One region of the Exiguobacterium sp. s130 genome, then DNA from elsewhere that is predicted to be linked to it. Evidence: riboswitches for the same ligand, from Rfam matches in the RefSeq annotation. Region 1 holds a riboswitch; each other region holds the start of a gene.

Region 1 (6,003 bases):
AAGGATGTTACTGAAGATCGAGACGACACCGTAAGCGAGCAGGATCGGACTAATCCATGTCTTCGCGATGCCGAGTTCCGTTTGCAGGATCGGCACGAGGTACGTGTAGACGACGTAAGTTGCTCCGAAGCCGAACGACGGAATGAAGAAGGCGATCAGGATCCGTGGATTAGCGAGCAATCCAAGCTGCTCCTTGATTGAACCGGAGCCCGTCGATTGCTGGACGGGAACGATCTTCCACACAGCGAGGAACGCAATCATTCCCATGACTGTCGTCAGCCAAAACGTGGCTGCGAAGCCAGCGTGTTGACCGATGAACGTACCGATCGGAACACCAAGGACGTTCGCGAGTGTAAAACCACCGAAAATGAACGAAACGGCGACACCGCGCTTCGCGACAGGTACGCCATCGCTTGCGACGACCATTGCGAGCGAGATCAAGACACCGGTCAGGATGGCTGTCAGGATGCGGGTGGCGAGCAATACTTCGTAACTTGGAGCAAAACTACTGGCAAGGTTCAGTAAGACCCAAACGAGTAACAGACGTAGAATCAGGCGACGCCGTTCCAAGTGACCGATCAGCGACATGACAATCGGTGTACCAATCGCAAAGGAGATGGCAAAGGCCGAGACGAGCGTACCGGCTGTTGCGATCGTGATATTAAGAGCTGAGGAGATTTCAGCGAGGATCCCGACGATGACGAATTCGCTTGTTCCGAGAACGAACGTCAGGAGCGACAACGTGGCGATCAACAGCCAATCGCGTCGACTTAAACGAGTAGTAGGTGACATGGATGATTCCTCAATTCTGGCGCTTGCGCGCGAAACTATGAGTAACAGGATAGCATGAAACGATTTCGTCGGGTATCGCAAAGCGAGAATTCGGGAAAAGAACCATTATTCGAAATAGCGTGTGAATTTCCAGGCTTGCTGTTTTTTGCGTATACTACAGAAGAAGACTACTGACAAAGGAGTGGAAACGATGCAAGCGACAGTGACATGGAACAAACAGATGGGGTTTAGTGGACAGACGGAATCAGGGCATCATCTTGCGATGGATGCAGCACCGGAGAACGGTGGCGAAAATCAAGCACCACGACCGACTGAACTGCTGCTACATGCCGTTGCCGGCTGTACTGGAATCGACATCGTCTCGATTTTAGAGAAGATGCGCTTGACGATCACTCATTTCGAAATGGATATCGAAGGGGAACGGGCAGAGGATCATCCGCGGCGTTTTACGTCGATCTCGATTCATTACCGGCTTGAAGGTGATCTCCCGGAAGATAAGGTCCGTCGCGCCATCTCGTTATCAAAAGATAAATATTGTTCGGTTTCGCAATCCTTGAACGCTGAGATTTCCGTCTATTATTCCATCAATGGTGTCCGGAGCGAGGATCCTTTGTGAAGAAAGTAGCACTGATCGGTTGCCTGTTGCTTGCAGGGTGTGCGCAGGAGACGACGGAACCAACGAAACCATCACAACCAGCAACGAAGCAACCGACGGAGGCGAAGAAATCAAAGCCTGAGCCGACAAAGGAAGAACAACAACAAGCACGATTAAAGCAGCAACTTGAAGCGATGTCGACGTCAGAAAAGATCGATCAATTGCTCTATATCGGAGTTGCCGGAACGGAACTTTCAGCAGCTGACCGGAAATTGTTGCAGACGCATGCGATCGGTGGGGTCTTACTGCTTGGTGGGAATATTACGTCAGAAGATCAACTCTTGACGTTCACGCGTGCCATTCAAGAAACGAACCAAAAACCGTATGTTTTCGTCGGGGTTGATGAAGAGGGCGGACGGGTCAGCCGGGTACCGGATCAACGATTACGTCTCCCGACGAGTCAACGGATGGCGCAAGGTGCAGATGCTGCAAAAATGGAAGATGTCGGACGTACGCTCGGTCACCTGTCACGATTTTATGGGTTCAACATGGACTTCGCACCGGTCCTTGACGTCAATAGCAATCCGAACAATCCAATCATCGGCGACCGTGCGTTAAGTGCTGATCCGAAGACCGTTGCGACTCTCGGTACGGCCCTGATGCACGGGATGCAAGAGACGGGAACGATTCCGGTCGTCAAACATTTTCCCGGTCACGGCAATACGAGTGTCGATTCCCATGTCGGTTTGCCGAAAGTGACAGCATCAAAGGAAGAACTGAAGCGAACGGAACTGTTACCGTTCCAAGAAGCGATTCAAGAGGGCGCCGAGATGGTGATGGTCGCCCATATTCTCTATCCCGCGTATGACGACCAAAATCCATCTTCGCTCTCGAAGCCGATCTTGACTGACCTCTTGCGTCAACAACTCGGATTCAAGGGTGTCATCATCACGGATGACCTTGTCATGGGGGCGATCACGAAACGATATGGTCTCGCGGAAGCGGCACGCCAGGCACTTGTCAATGGAGCTGATATGGCGATGTTTTCGGAAGCAGGTGCCTATCCGAAGGTCCACACCGAAGTGATGCAAGCCGTTAAAGACAAAACGCTGACGCCTGCGATGCTCGATGCTAAAGTGATGCGGATCTTAAAGCTGAAGCAGACCTATGCCGACAGCCAGAAGCAACAGCGACCGACGAAATCGGAGCTTATTCAGCAAGTGGAAGCGCTCAACTAGGACTAGCGAAGTAAAGCAACTCATGCTAGACTAATGGGGCAAGCCAATTAAACACGAAAAGACACTAGGGGAGTCTCCCAGCAGACTGAGACGGAAGTATCCGGACCCTTTGAACCTGATCTAGTTCGTACTAGCGGAGGGAAGTGGCTCGAAACCTTAGATATCCTTAGCGCTTTAGCGCATTTTCGGACCACTCCCTTCAACGTCGGGAGTGGTCCTTTTTCGTATGGAAAGGAAGAACATGATGCGTTTACATCTGATTTCGACGGGATCCATCAATCCACGCGATGGAGTGGAAACCTTTCAATCGCTTCAACCATATACGGATCAGCTTCATCTTCGAGAACCGAATTTGTCGGCAGCAGAATTGCTAGAACTGATTGACGCGCTCCTTGCGAAAGGGTATTCGCCTAATCAATTAACCGTTCATGACCGGGTCGACGTCGCCCATGTCGCTGGTATCGGTGTGCAGTTGACGCGACGATCCTTATGTGTCCGCGATGTTCGGCGACACTTTCCGGATCTCATCATCGGGAAATCCGTCCACTCTCTGGCAGAAGCACTTGCAGCAGAAGCGGAAGGAGCCGACCGACTGCTGTACGGTCATATTTATCCGACAGCGTCGAAACCAAACGTGCCACCGCGAGGGATCGACGCCTTGAAGCAAGTTGTCACCTTCACGACGAAACCAGTCATCGCAATCGGCGGGATCACTCCTGATCGCATTCCTGAAATCGCAGCGACCGGTGCAAGCGGAATCGCCGTCTTATCCGGTATTCTCGGTCAAGCGGACCCGCATGCTGCCATTCAGCGTTATCAGGGGGTACGGGTATGACAGATCACATCATCATCGGCGGTGGAGTCATCGGTTTGACGCTTGCTTACAGTCTCGCTTGTCAGAACGAATCCGTTCTTGTCCTTGATCGCGGAACATGCGGACAAGGGACGAGTCGGGCGGCTGCCGGGATGCTTGCGACGGACATCGAGCTGAGAGAAGAATTGCATACGCTTGCCGCTCGAAGTCGCCGTCTGTATCCGTTGCTCGCACGTCGCCTTGAGAACGAGACCGGGATCGATTGTGGCTACCGGAAACAACCATTTTTATTGAAACGAAATGGACAAGAATACTTATTTCCATCGGTCGGTCAAATCGATCCGCGACGACTGACGACTGCATTGATGCATGCCTTACGAAATCGTGGGGTACCAATCGAAGAACAGGTGGACGTCACGCGAATCGAGGAGAGTAATGATTTCATTAGGGTTGAGTCGAACATGGGAACGTGGACGGGACGAACGGTGACGGTTGCTGCCGGACGCGGGTCCCAAGCCTTGCTCGATACAGCTGGCATTTCGATTGCGACATATGGGGTCAAAGGGGAGTGTCTGGCGGTCCGTCTCGCAGGTCAGCCATTACGCTCGATCCTGTTTGATGACGCCGTCTACCTCGTACCGAAAGCGGACGGACGGATATTGATCGGTGCGACCGAACTACCGCACGACGAGACGATCGGTGTTAGTGTCGCAGGAGTCACGTCACTGCTTCAAGCAGCAGAGCGTCTCTATCCATCGATCCGTGATGCTGTCATCGAAGAAGTCTGGTCAGGCGTACGACCACAAACAGAGTCCGGCTTGCCATATATCGGAGTCGCTGATTCATCCCGGCGGATCTTTATAGCGACGGGGCATCATCGGCATGGCATATTACTCGCACCGGCGACAACGGAAGTCTTGGCAAACACATTACAGTTGACTCTAAAGGAGGAAGTCCGATGAACATTACGATTAACGGCAACGACCACACCATTGAACAGATTGAAACGATTGAGGATATGCTCACGCAACTTGGCTTAGGGGAAAAACTCGTCATCGTCGAACAGAACCGACAGATCATCGACCGCGGAGCTTACGATCAAACGGTCGTTCGGAACAATGACACATTCGAAATCGTTCATTTCGTAGGAGGAGGATAAAGATGTTGAAAATTGGAGAAAAGACATTCGAATCACGGTTATTACTTGGAACGGGGAAATATACGGATGCTACGGTACAGCAGGAGGCCATCGATGCGTCCGCTTCACAAATCTTGACGTTCGCTGTCCGGCGGCTCGATCTCTTCGACAAACAACAATCGAATTTCTTGGAGTCGCTTGATTTAACGAAGTACGATTTACTACCGAACACGGCTGGTGCGAAGACAGCGGAAGAAGCGGTCCGGCTAGCAAAGCTTGCGCGGGCATCCGGTATGTGTGACATGGTCAAGGTTGAAGTGATTGGGTGCGATAAGACATTACTACCTGACCCAATCGAGACGTTACGGGCTTCTGAAGAGTTACTCAAAGATGGGTTCATCGTCTTACCGTATACATCGGACGACGTCGTCCTTGCACGACGACTCGAGGAACTCGGCTGTCATGCCATCATGCCGGCTGCGTCACCGATCGGTTCCGGGCAAGGCATCCTCAATCCGCTCCACCTAAAGTTCATCATCGAGCAGACGTCGGTGCCTGTCATCGTCGACGCTGGCATCGGTTCTCCAACTGACGTCGCCTATGCAATGGAACTGGGAGCGGATGGTGTCTTATTGAACTCCGCTGTCGCCCATGCCCAAGATCCGGTCAAGATGGCGCACGCGATGCGACTAGCTGTCGAAGCAGGGCGCTTCGGCTACGAAGCGGGAAGAATCGAGAAGAAACAGTATGCAGTCGCGAGTAGTCCAACGAGTGGATTGATTCGATGACACGTTATTCACGTCAAACTCGATTTCGACCGATTGGAGAAGCAGGACAAGCACGCTTCGCAACAGCAAAGGTACTGATCATCGGGATGGGGGCACTCGGAACAGCATCGGCAGAACAACTCGTTCGCGCTGGTGTCGGCGTCGTCCGAATCGTCGACCGTGATTATGTCGAGTGGAGTAATCTACAACGGCAACAACTCTATACGGAGGATGATGCACGGCACAGCATACCGAAGGCGATTGCTGCAAAAGCGCGACTTGAAGCGATTAATTCGAAGGTGATGATCGAAGCACATGTATTAGATGTCGACCGGGCAGCGCTGACGTGGCTTCTCGATGATATTGATCTCATCATCGATGCGACGGATCATTTCGATATTCGTTTACTGATGAACGATATGGCATTGTTGCGCTCGATTCCGTGGATTTACGGTGGCTGCATCGGCAGTTACGGGATTACTTTCACTGTTCGCCCGGGAGAGACGCCATGTCTGCATTGTCTGCTCGATCAATTACCACGTGATCAGGAGACGTGTGATACGGCGGGAATCATCGGTCCAGCTGTTCAGATGGTCGCCTCTCTACAAGTGACGGAAGCGTTGAAGTGGTTGAGCGGGAAGACGGACGCGTTGCGGACA
Region 2 (6,003 bases), on a different contig from region 1:
TCAACTACGACATCTGCAAGCAAAACGCCGGTTCGCCTTGACGGGAACTCCACTTGAGAATCGACCGCGCGACATCTGGTCGATTTTCCATGTCTTGTTTCCGGAATTACTGCCGGATTTAGCGACGTTTGAGAAATGGTCGTTTGATGACATGCAACAATTCATTCAACCATTTTTATTACGGCGTGAGAAAAAAGATGTCTTACAGGACTTACCAAAGAAGCAGATCGAGCATCATTATGTCGAGCTTGGACCGAATCAAAAACGGTTATATGCGTCGTATCTCGCCAAATTGCAACTCGAGACGTTGCAACATTTAGACGAAACGAAACGTGAAGATCGTTTGAAGTTACTGGCGGGCTTAACGCGGTTGCGGCAAATTTGCAACGATCCGGGATTATTCGTCGAAGGGTACACAGGGGAAGCAACGAAACGAACGCGTCTGCTCTCACTGATTGCAGAAAAACGGGCAGCCGGAAAACGGATCTTGATCTTCTCGCAGTATACGCAAATGCTCGAGCGCATTCGCTCAGATCTCGCGCAACGTCACCTCCCCCATTTCCTATTGACGGGTGAGACACCGCTCGAAGAGCGGGTCGCGTTATGCGACCGGTTCAATGACGGTGAAGTCGATCTCTTCTTGATTTCGCTTAAAGCCGGCGGAACGGGACTGAATCTCGCAACTGCTGATACCGTCATCCTGTTTGACAGCTGGTGGAATCCGGCTGTTGAACAACAGGCAGCCGATCGCGCCCATCGCCTTGGACAACAATCCGACGTGACCGTCATTAAATTGCTGACACGCGGAACGATCGAAGAGAAGATGACCGAATTACAAGATCGAAAAGCCAAAATGGTCGATGCCGTCCTGACAGCTCCAGACAGTGACGCCTTGACCGTCAAAGAACTCGTACATCTCGTAGAAACAAAGGAGGAACAACGGTGATCCTTGATCTCCTGCTTGGTTATCTCATCGGTAGTATTTTAGGTGGTACGCTCTGGAAGTACGTCAGTCGTACCGATTTGGCTCAGGTTGGTTCCGGAAACATCGGTGCCCGCAATGCCCATCGTGCCGGTGGGCTTCCGGCTTTTGTATTCGTTTATCTGTTTGATGCCGCGAAGACGGTCCTTGCACTACAGATCACAGACATGTTTTATCCGGTCGCCCTCACCGTGCTCATCGGTCACTTGTTTCCGTTGTTTCACCCACGACGCGGCGGTAAAGGGTACGCTGTATTTTCCGGAATCGTCTTCTCTATCACGCCGTGGGCATATCTTGCCGGATTAGGCATACTCGGTTTGTCTTATCTCGTAACGAAAGATAGTGTCAAAGCGGGGCTTATTCCGGTCGTTTTACTTCCGTTACTACCCGTCTTCTTAGACGCAGGGTCAGTCAATATCTTGTGTACCGTTGCCGTAAGTCTACTTGTCCTGTGGGCTCATGATGCACTCCACAAGCCAGCCATTACATAAGGAGGACGTCTCCATGATCGACTTTTCCATTGCAACTGCGGACGACGCGGAAGCAATCCATGAATTGAACTACCTCACATTCACAGAAGAGATTCCACAACATCAACCGAACATCGAACGGAAACGAATTGATCGATTCCATGATCAGAACACTTACTTGATCGGTAAGGAAGACGATCGACTCGTCGCGATGATCGCCATTCGAAAGCATCGTCCCTTTTCGCTTGAGGAAAAGGGCGTGACGCTAGACGAGACACTGACGGATCCAGCAGAAATCCGCTTACTTAGCGTTCGTCCCGAATACCGCAATAGTCGTACGTTCATGCAATTGATGCGCTTTCTAATGGTCTACCTCGAGCGGGAGACGATTGATCATGTCTATATCAGTGGTACGACGCGAGAAGCAAAACTATACGCGCGGTTCGGCTTCACACCGATTGCAGCGACGCTTGGTAGTGGTGACGCCCAGTTTGTACCGATGTTGTTGTCGCGCGCAACATACGAACGATCCGTCATCGCGGATGTCTTACGTCCCCTGCATTTTCTAGCCGGTCCGGTCGAGGTTGCGCCGACGGTCCGTCAAGCGGCGCAACAAGCACCGCGTCCACACCGGACGGCCTCGATGCGTCAGCTCGATCAAGATTTACGTGGCCGAATGTGTCAGTTGCTGGATTTGCCACATGTCTCGATGGCCGTCGGCAGCGGTACGCTCGCCAATGATATTGTCGCGCAACAACTCACTGGACATGGATTGATCCTGAACGGTGGCGAGTTCGGTCAACGCTTGATTGACCATGCGGTACGTGCCGGCAAGTCTTTTGATATCCATACGCTTCCCTCCGGTCACCCGATCGATTTGGAGCAACTCGCTCATCAATTGAGGCAAACGGCATACAACTGGATTTGGTTGACGCATTGTGAGACGTCAACGGGTGTTCTCTATGATCTTGATGCAGTAAAAGTGCTGTTAGATCAACGAACCGCACTCGTCGTCGATGCGATCAGCGCTGTTGGAACCGGACATTTCTCATACGATGGCTGCACTTTCGTCACGACTGTTTCCGGGAAAGCGATTGGTGGTTTACCGGGTCTTGCGTTCATTGGTCACGCAGATCGCGTCCTACCTTCTCTCTGTATTCCCCGTTATCTGGATTTAGGACTCTATGCGGAAGGGGTTGCCTTTTCCGGCTCGTCGAACCTGTTGCTTGCCTGTCAGGCAGCGCTTGATGCCCTCGATCTTAATCAAGCAGCAATCAAGATGACCTATCTCGAACAAGCCGTCCGCGCAACTGGATTCCAACTGCTCGCACAACAGGAAGCACAAGCGCCGGGAATACTGACGATCGTTCATCCGTTCGCAACTGATTTAGGCGACGCTCTGCGCATTCAGGGGTATCACGTCCAGTACGAAAGCGACTATCTCGTTTACAATCAGTGGCTTCAAATTTCGACGATGGGACAGACGACGATGCGGCAAATTGAACGTCTCGTTCGTGTTTTAGTTCGTGAAAATCAACGAATCATCATAAAGAATGAAAAAAACGAAAGACCTCTCAACCCTTGATTTCAAGCGGTTTGGAGGTCTTTCGACTTCAAAAAGATAAAAAAGAGGTTTATGGATTTAAAACATAGGGGTATAAACTCATTAGCACCGCATCAAACCGGTGACTTATTCACACATGTTTCTCAATATCAGCGTAATGACCTGGGAGAGAAATGCAAAGTCACGAAAGCGTCAGACTCATGAGAGTCTGAAACCGATTGTCTTAGCATGATTCATATTGTTCAGGATTCGTCCTGCTCCTACATTCATTACCTTTTGAGGGCTATACCAAATTCAAGGGGGAAATGAACATGTCAGTTAATTTAACAGCCGAAAAACGCGAGGTACGTCCACGCTCACTCCGTAAACAATTGCGTCATGAAGGAAAAGCTCTTGGCGTCGTGTATGGTTACAAAGTGGAAAGTACACCAATCGCATTTGAAGAAAAAGAATTGCTTAAAATCGTCCGAGAAAACGGTGAGAACGTCTTGATTTCACTCAAACTCGACGGTAAAAATATTAACGTCTTGATCAATCGCCGTGATATGGATGTCTTCACACCAACTGTCGATCACGTTGAATTCATCGCCGTTAAAATGGATGAAGAAACAGAAGTCGAAGCAGACGTTGTACTCGTTGGGGAAGCAGCCGGTGCAAAAGTTGGCGGTTTCCTATCACAAACACTCTTTAAAGTAACAGTCGCTGCAACGCCAGATAAATTACCAGAGAACGTCGAAGTCGACGTCACGAACCTCGAAATCGGCGATTCGATTTCTGTAGCCGATCTTCCAGAACAAAAAGATTTCCGCATCGTTACAGAAGGCGACATTCAAGTCGCAGCTGTCGTCGAATCGACACTCGAGCAGGATCTTGAAGAAATCGAGGAAGCAGAGGCACAAGCAGAAGCTGGCGAAGACAACGAAGCGGAAGCAACAGAAGCGTCTTCAGAAGAAACAGCTGAAGAAAACGAAGACAACAAATAAGTCGTTTAACGATACGCCCTTTGTTGCGTATCGTTTTTTTGTGTCTTGACAACAGGCGCTAGATTGCCTAAAGTGAACAGCGTATCACCTATTACCATATCCACTAGGGGAGCCCAATTGGCTGAGACGATTCACTTCGGACCCTTCGAACCTGATCTAGTTCATACTAGCGTAGGAAAGTGGAGCGATCACATCCAATGACTCCTGCTGCGCGCAGTTTTTCTGAGGACCGCTCTCTTTTTTACGGAGGGCGGTCTTTTTTGGCGTCTCCCCCATTCAAAGGAGGACGTATCTGATGCAACACTGGAAAATGAAAGAAATCATGGTCATGATGATGCTAGCCGTCGCTTGCGGCGTCATCTATCTCGGTTGGTCAACACTCTGGTTACCGATCTCAGCGATCTTCGGACCTGTCGGTGCCAACTGGATGTTTGGTATCTGGATCATTGCGAGTCCGCTCGTCGCAGCAATCATTCAAAAGCCAGGTGCCGCTTTAATTGCGGAAGTCGTCGCGGCAGCCGTCGAACTGTTCACGGGAAGTCATTTTGGTTTATCCGCTCTTCTGATCGGAGTCTGCCAAGGACTTGGTGCGGAACTCGTCTTCGCAATGACGCGTTACCGTCGTTATGACACATGGACCTTGATGTTATCGGGTGTCGGAGCCGCGATTGGTAGCATCGTCTATAGTCTAATCGCGAACGGATTCGGTTACTACACAACGACGACGTTGCTTGCGACAACTGGCTTACAATTGATCAGCGGCGCATTACTCGGTGGCTTGCTTGCAGCGATTCTCGTCCGTCGCCTTGTTGCGACCGGTGTCTTGAACGGGTTTGCGGCAGGACGAGCGAAACGGAACGTCGCATGATTACTGTCGACGACCTCAGCATCCGCTATCCGGGTCAGATAAAATCGGTGCTCGATCATGTATCGCTGACGATCGAGTACGGGACGACCCTTTTGCTTGGTCGCAGTGGGAGTGGCAAGACGACATTACTTCATGCCCTTGCCGGACTGACACCGGAAACGATTGAAGTCGAACAGACTGGAACTGTTACCCGCTCTGGTTCGGTCGGAGTGCTGTTCCAAAATCCAGAAGAACAGTTTTGTATGGAGACGATCGGACGGGAAATCGCTTTTAGTTTAGAAAATCGCTCGATTCCACGCGTGGAGATGGATGAACGAATTGAACGCTTACTCGCACTCGTCGGTCTCCCTCTCCCCTTCTCGACACCAATCGCGAGTCTATCCGGAGGAATGAAACAGCGTCTCGCGCTCGCAGCGGTCCTAGCACTTGAGCCGACGATCTTATTACTCGATGAACCAACGGCTCAGATTGATCCAATCGGACAACATGAGCTGATGGCGTTGATTTTTCGGATTCAAAAAGAACACGATTTAACGATCGTCTTGATCGAACACCAACTTGATGTCTGTTTGCCGTACGTCGACCAAGTCGTCTTACTTGAGGACGGATCGATTACTGCGACGGCGGATCCACGGGATCTGTTCCCGCAGGATTACAAAGAGCTTCAAACGAAAGGTATTGCCGTTCCCTCTTTGTATCCGTATACCTTAGAGACGTTACCCATAGATGGACCGCAAGCGGCGCGACTTCAGGTGCCTTCCGCTGTCGCTACAGCTGGGAGCTCTTTGTTACACGTCGCTGCATTATCGACGAAAGCACCATATCCATTGACCGATGCGACATTTTCCATGCAGACAGGAGAATGGGTGATGCTGCTCGGGGCAAATGGATCCGGGAAAAGTACATTGCTTGCGACACTCGGGCGGTTGCTTCCCAATCGTGGAACGTATCAGCTCCAGGGGCGTCCGGTTCATCGTTACTCCCGGCGTCGCTTTTATGAGCACGTCGGCTATGTCTTTCAACAACCGGATCTGCAGTTTCTTAAGCTGACGGTCGAAGCGGAAATCGACTGGAGTCACCGGGCAGCGACGAATGTTAAGCGCGCGGCGTTGCTTGAACGGCTGGAACTGACATCT
Region 3 (6,003 bases), on a different contig from region 1:
AGAAGGAGAGGTCCGTTCACGGGCAAGAGGGAATTTCCGAAAACGCGGCATCAGTCCAGTTGTTGGAGACGAAGTCGTTCTTCATATCGAAAGTGAGACCGGGTATATTCTCGAAGTGAAGGAGCGGGACAACTTTTTAGTACGCCCGCCTGTCGCGAATATCGATCAAGCGTTGCTTGTCGTCTCGGCTGCAGAACCTGATTTTTCAGCGCACTTGCTCGATCGTTTCCTCGTCTTGATCGAAGCGAAGGAAATCCAACCCGTCATCCTGTTAACGAAGATGGACTTGCTTGATGATGTCAAAGGTCCTGCAGTTAGAGAGGCAATTGCCGCTTACCGGAAGATTGGATATACGGTCATCGAGACATCCAGTGAGACGTTGTCGGGTGTTGAGCAAGTCCGTCCGTTACTGGCCGGGAAAACGAGTGTTCTTGCCGGACAATCTGGAGTTGGGAAAAGTTCGCTCTTGAACGCACTTGAACCAACACTCGACTTAGAGACGAGTGCGATTTCGAAATCACTCGGACGTGGGCGGCATACGACACGACACGTCACGTTGATGCCACTTGCCGAAGGCTTGATTGCTGATACACCAGGTTTCTCGAACCTTGATTTTCCGTATGATATGGAAATCGAGGATGTACGGTGGAGTTTTCCTGAATTCGTGGCTGTACAGGACGAATGTAAGTATCGAGGATGTTTGCACTTGAATGAACCCGGATGTGCTGTCAAGGAAGCCGTCGAAGCACAAGAAATCATGTCCTCTCGTTATGAGAACTATGGTATGTTTATAGACGAAATCAAGAATCGAGCCCGGAGGTATTGAAGATGATTAAAATTGCACCATCTATCTTATCAGCAGATTTTGCGAATCTTGAGCGTGATGTCAAAGCAGTCGAGGCAGCAGGCGCGGACTATATCCATTTCGATGTCATGGATGGTCAGTTCGTACCGAATATCTCGTTTGGACTACCTGTGCTCAGCAGTTTACGTCAAAAGACGGATATGGTCCTTGATGTCCATTTAATGATTGACCAGCCAGAACGTTTCGTTGAAGATTTCGTTAAGGCAGGGGCAGATATCGTGACGTTCCACGTCGAAGCGACGAACCACGTCCACCGTGTTTTACAACAAATCAAGCTATCCGGTGCAAAAGCAGGGGTCGTCTTGAATCCTCACACGCCATTATCGACGATTGAACACGTCCTTGAGGATGTCGATATGGTCTTATTGATGACGGTCAATCCGGGCTTTGGTGGACAAGCCTTCATCGAGAATGTCATGCCAAAACTCGCATCACTTGCACAAATGAAAGCAGATCGTGATCTGACATTTGAAATCGAGATTGATGGTGGCGTCAACCCGGAAACAGCAAAACTTTGCATCGAAAACGGCGCGAACGTTCTTGTCGCGGGATCAGCAATCTACAATGCACCAGATTATGCGGAAGCGATCACTAGCATTCGTCAAGGGGCTGCCGTATAATAAGAACGAGAAAACGAAATATGATGACCGCAAGGGGTGTCGCTTGAAAAGCGGCTGAGAGGAGTCTTTTAGACTTTAACCCTTCGAACCTGTTCCGTTCAAACGGACGTAGGGATGTGGCGCACGCAGGCAGTACGGCGTTCGTCGTATTGCCTTTTTGCGTCCTCTCGTACAATGAAGGAGGAAATAGCATGAAACGGTTACAAATGATGATGGAAATTGCCATCTTCGCAAGTCTCGGGGTCGTCTTTGATTTACTGATTCCATTTAAAATGCCACAAGGCGGTTCAATCAGCTTAGCGATGTTACCGATCTTTGTCATGGCATTTCGCCACGGTGTCATCGGAGGTGTCGTCACAGGAGCGCTTGTTGGTACGATCCAACTGATGTTCGCCCCACAAGTCTTGACGATCGTCCAACCATTACTCGATTACACGATTGCATACGGTGTCGTCGGACTGAGCGGTCTGTTCGCCCGTCAGGTTAGACAAACTGCACGTAACGGACAAAAGAAACGTTTGATGGCGTTCGTTCTCCTTGCAACACTATTAGGCGCAGGACTCCGTTATATCTGTCATGTCATCAGCGGAATCGTGTTCTTCGCGAAATATGCAGAAGGTCCAGTCGTGCCATATTCATTAGTTTATAACGCGACATACATGGTACCATCTTATGTTTTATGCGGTGTCGTCGCGGGTCTCCTCTTTACAACTGCGCCACGTTTACTACGTTATTCAGCACGAGGCGTCTGAGATGCGGGCGATTCTCGTGTGCGCCGGTCCTCAAGAAGAAGTGCCTGATTTGCGGATGCTTTGTCAGTCTAGTGATTTCATCATTGGTGTCGATGGTGGTGTTCAGACTATTGAATTGTTTGGGCTGACATGCGACATGACGATCGGTGATTTTGATTCGCTTGGTTACGTACCTGAAGGAGCAATCGTTCATCCGGCTGAGAAAGATGAGACGGATCTCGAACTCGCCCTTCGTACAGTATCAGAGATGAAACGGTTTGATGATACTATCATCGTCGGAGCAACAGGTGGACGACTCGACATGACCGTTCAAAATGTGTATTTATTGAAGCAATACCCTGAAGCGCGACTCGTCACGAAACGGGAAGAGGTGCGATATTTGGCAGTAGGATCGTATGCAGTCGAAGCCGAAAGCTATCATTATCTTTCTTTCATTCCACTTGTGCCGTCAATCTTGAGTTTAGCTGGAGTCAAATATCCACTTGATATGCATCCTGTTCCGGTCGGAGGTTCCTTGACCGTCAGTAATGAATGGAGTACGTCAGAAGCGACAGTAGAGCTCCATCAAGGAGAACTATTGATGATGCGAACACTTAAGGAATAGAACAAGCATATGAAAAAAGGCCGTGGATGATACCGCGGCCTCTTTTCATATGGCATTATTCTTCGAGTTGGGAAGGGGCGACTCGAATGTCACTTTGAGCCGATAGGTGTTTTCCTTTAATGAACAGATGATAGCTTCCCCACATGACGAGGAAAAATGGAACACCGATGTATAAAGCAATTCGTTGATCCGCTTGAAACGCAAGACTGAAAAGGACAACGACATTAAGTGTCAACGATATCAACGGTAATGCTGGATAGAATGGCGTCTTGAACTTTAGTTCGGATAGATCATGTCCGTTTCGGATGAACTGACGGCGGAACGCAAGTTGCGAAGCGGAAATTGAAATCCAACCGACTTGAGCACCGAGTCCAGCTAAAGACAAGAGCCAGATAAAGACGGTATCCTCTGCGAAAAAAGCTGTCAGAAGAGATAACATCGCAAACATCATCGTAAAGAGTAAAGCGCGCATCGGCACACCACGGGCATTAACATAAGATAATTTCTTTGAAATCATCCCTTCTTGTGCCATTGCCCATAACATTCGGGTCGCGGCATACAATCCCGAGTTCCCGACGGATAATAGTGCTGTCAAGACGACGATGTTCATCAAGTCAGCGGCATACGGGATGCCGATCGCATCAAAGACCATGATGAATGGACTACTGACTCCGCCAGCCGTCTCATACGGAATCAATGCACCGACGATCGTGATCGATAAGACAAAGAAAATGAACGTGCGCCAAACTGTATTCCGGATAGCTTTTGGAATCGATTTTTCAGGCTTATCGGACTCCCCAGCCGCGACACCGATCAATTCGGTCCCCTGAAAAGCAAAGTTGACAGCAATCATCGTCGTCAAGACACCGAGAATTCCGTTCGGAAACCAACCGCTTGCCGTGAAGTTTGCAAACAATGAGGATGGACGATCTGCTTCCATCGGTAACCAGCTAAACCAAGCTGCGCCACCAAGAATGATGAAGAAAAGAATGGCGAGTACCTTTAAACTTGAGAACCAGAATTCCGCTTCCCCGAACGCTTTGGCGGAGACGGCGTTTAAACCGAATAACAAGACCGTAAAGACGGTACACCAGACAACGACCGGCACATTCGGAAACCAACGGTCCATCAAACTACCTGCAGCTGTGATTTCAAGTGCGACCGTCACAGCCCAGCCGAGCCAGTAAATCCAACCGACGGCAAAGCCGACCCCTGGTCCGATAAAGCGGGTCGTATAGGTCTGAAATGACCCCGAGACCGGCAGATAGACCGCTAATTCTCCAAGACATAACATCGTCAGATACATGATGGTCCCACCCACGATGTAACTGAGGACCGCCCCGAGAGGTCCTGCTTGTGAAATCGTTAATCCTGACCCTAAAAATAAGCCTGTTCCGATAATTCCACCGAGTGAAATCATGAACAGGTGTCGACTCGTCATCTCTCGTTTGAGTTGCATGATGACTTCCCCCAATTCTGACAAAATAAAGTACGTTCCTATTGTAAGCGTTTTCAATAAAAGCGACAATTAGTTTATGAGAAAAATAAATGAGGGCATAAAAAAACCGGAAGGGAAGATTCCCATCCGGTGGTTGCGCCTTATACGCGTTCGACTTTACCTGATTTAAGAGCTCGAGCTGAAACCCAAACCTTTTTTGGCTTACCGTCGACGAGGATACGTACTTTTTGTACGTTGACTCCCCAAGTACGTTTTGTTTTGTTCAATGCGTGTGAACGGTTGTTACCCGACTTTGGCGATTTCCCAGTAACGTAGCATTTACGTGCCATGCGTTCCGCCTCCTTTTATGTTGTTTTGCGTTCGTCCTAATAGACACTTTGCTATCTTAGCATGGTGTCAGGGCGGTTGCAACATAAAAAAAGTAGCTGACAAGAAAAAAACTTGACAGACAACCTCGAAATTTAAAATAATGGATGAGGATGATGGTAAAAGTTCATTTGACCGCTACTATTTTTCACTTATTCATTGTATAGTCAGTACGGCGACTTTTCAATAGTAGGTCCTTATAGTAGAATTATGAGAAGAATACAATATTCAAAGGGGGCTACTCAGGTGGCGATCGAGATGAAAACGACCTATGGAAAGATTGATGTAGATAATGATGTCGTCGCGCAACTTGCGGGCGGCGCAGCAATGGAATGTTTTGGTGTCGTTGGTATGGCATCCCAGTCTCAAATCAAGGATGGTCTTGCTGAACTCTTAAAACGTGAGAACTTTGCACGCGGTGTCATCGTTCGACAGGCTTCAGAGCAAGTTCATATCGATATGCATATTATCGTAAGTTATGGGACGAAAATCTCAGAGGTGGCGAACAACGTACAGAGTCGCGTGAAATACACGCTCAGTCAGGCACTAGGTCTTGACGTGACATCTGTGAACATCTTTGTCCAAGGAGTCCGCTTGACGAATGTCTAAGGCGGAAATAGAGGAGGAAACTTTAGTGAGTGTAGATCGTTTAACAGGAGCGCAGTTAGTCAAGATGATTCAAAATGGCGCGGCGAATCTTTATCAAAACGCAGATTTCGTCGATTCATTGAACGTCTTCCCTGTGCCAGATGGTGATACGGGAACGAACATGAATTTGACGATGACTTCAGGAGCAAAAGAAGCAGGTAAATCCACTTCGGATTCTGTATCGGAAGTCGCGAACGTCTTCGCACGTGGATTATTAATGGGGGCGCGCGGAAACTCTGGCGTCATCTTAAGTCAATTGTTCCGTGGATTCTCGAAATCAATCGAAGGCAAAACAACGATTGATACGAAGGAATTCGCAGATGCATTACAAAAAGGTGTCGATACAGCATACAAAGCAGTCATGAAACCGGTCGAAGGGACAATCTTGACAGTTGCCCGTGAAACAGCTGTCGCTGCTATCGCACAATCTGAGACGACGACGGATTTCTTAGAGTTGATGCGTCAACTCGTCGAAGCTTCGAAAGTATCGCTCGACGGTACACCAGAACTTCTTCCTGTATTAAAAGAAGTCGGCGTCGTTGACTCTGGTGGTCAAGGTCTCGTCTGTATCTATGAAGGATTCCTCGCGACACTCGAAGGAAAAGAACTTGATAAGCCACATGCGCCAGTCATGGAAGCACTCGTCGAAGCAGAGCATCATAAATCGGCTCAAAGCTTCATGTCGACAG

The links. Region 1 has a riboswitch for thiamine pyrophosphate ahead of HZS85_RS09995 (thiamine phosphate synthase). Riboswitches for the same ligand answer to the same signal wherever they lie in the genome.
Region 2: linked by a shared signal. The riboswitch ahead of HZS85_RS04825 (ECF transporter S component) and the one ahead of HZS85_RS09995 (thiamine phosphate synthase) in region 1 are both predicted to bind thiamine pyrophosphate.
Region 3: linked by a shared signal. The riboswitch ahead of thiT (energy-coupled thiamine transporter ThiT) and the one ahead of HZS85_RS09995 (thiamine phosphate synthase) in region 1 are both predicted to bind thiamine pyrophosphate.

What each region holds. Positions count from the first base shown of each region.
Region 1 is NZ_JACSNI010000003.1:457,969-463,971, forward strand. It holds gene HZS85_RS09980 (MFS transporter) at 1-792, opposite strand, end outside; gene HZS85_RS09985 (OsmC family protein) at 983-1,408, shown strand; gene nagZ (beta-N-acetylhexosaminidase) at 1,405-2,625, shown strand; TPP riboswitch at 2,682-2,784, shown strand; gene HZS85_RS09995 (thiamine phosphate synthase) at 2,867-3,460, shown strand; gene HZS85_RS10000 (FAD-dependent oxidoreductase) at 3,457-4,401, shown strand; gene thiS (sulfur carrier protein ThiS) at 4,398-4,598, shown strand; gene HZS85_RS10010 (thiazole synthase) at 4,601-5,365, shown strand; gene HZS85_RS10015 (ThiF family adenylyltransferase) at 5,362-6,003, shown strand, end outside.
Region 2 is NZ_JACSNI010000002.1:190,916-196,918, forward strand. It holds gene HZS85_RS04805 (DEAD/DEAH box helicase) at 1-946, shown strand, start outside; gene HZS85_RS04810 (glycerol-3-phosphate acyltransferase) at 943-1,473, shown strand; gene HZS85_RS04815 (GNAT family N-acetyltransferase) at 1,487-3,037, shown strand; gene HZS85_RS04820 (50S ribosomal protein L25/general stress protein Ctc) at 3,328-3,999, shown strand; TPP riboswitch at 4,095-4,194, shown strand; gene HZS85_RS04825 (ECF transporter S component) at 4,295-4,867, shown strand; gene HZS85_RS04830 (ABC transporter ATP-binding protein) at 4,864-6,003, shown strand, end outside.
Region 3 is NZ_JACSNI010000002.1:570,695-576,697, reverse strand. It holds gene rsgA (ribosome small subunit-dependent GTPase A) at 1-826, shown strand, start outside; gene rpe (ribulose-phosphate 3-epimerase) at 829-1,485, shown strand; TPP riboswitch at 1,508-1,617, shown strand; gene thiT (energy-coupled thiamine transporter ThiT) at 1,677-2,237, shown strand; gene HZS85_RS06910 (thiamine diphosphokinase) at 2,239-2,841, shown strand; gene HZS85_RS06905 (amino acid permease) at 2,897-4,300, opposite strand; gene rpmB (50S ribosomal protein L28) at 4,441-4,629, opposite strand; gene HZS85_RS06895 (Asp23/Gls24 family envelope stress response protein) at 4,913-5,275, shown strand; gene HZS85_RS06890 (DAK2 domain-containing protein) at 5,301-6,003, shown strand, end outside.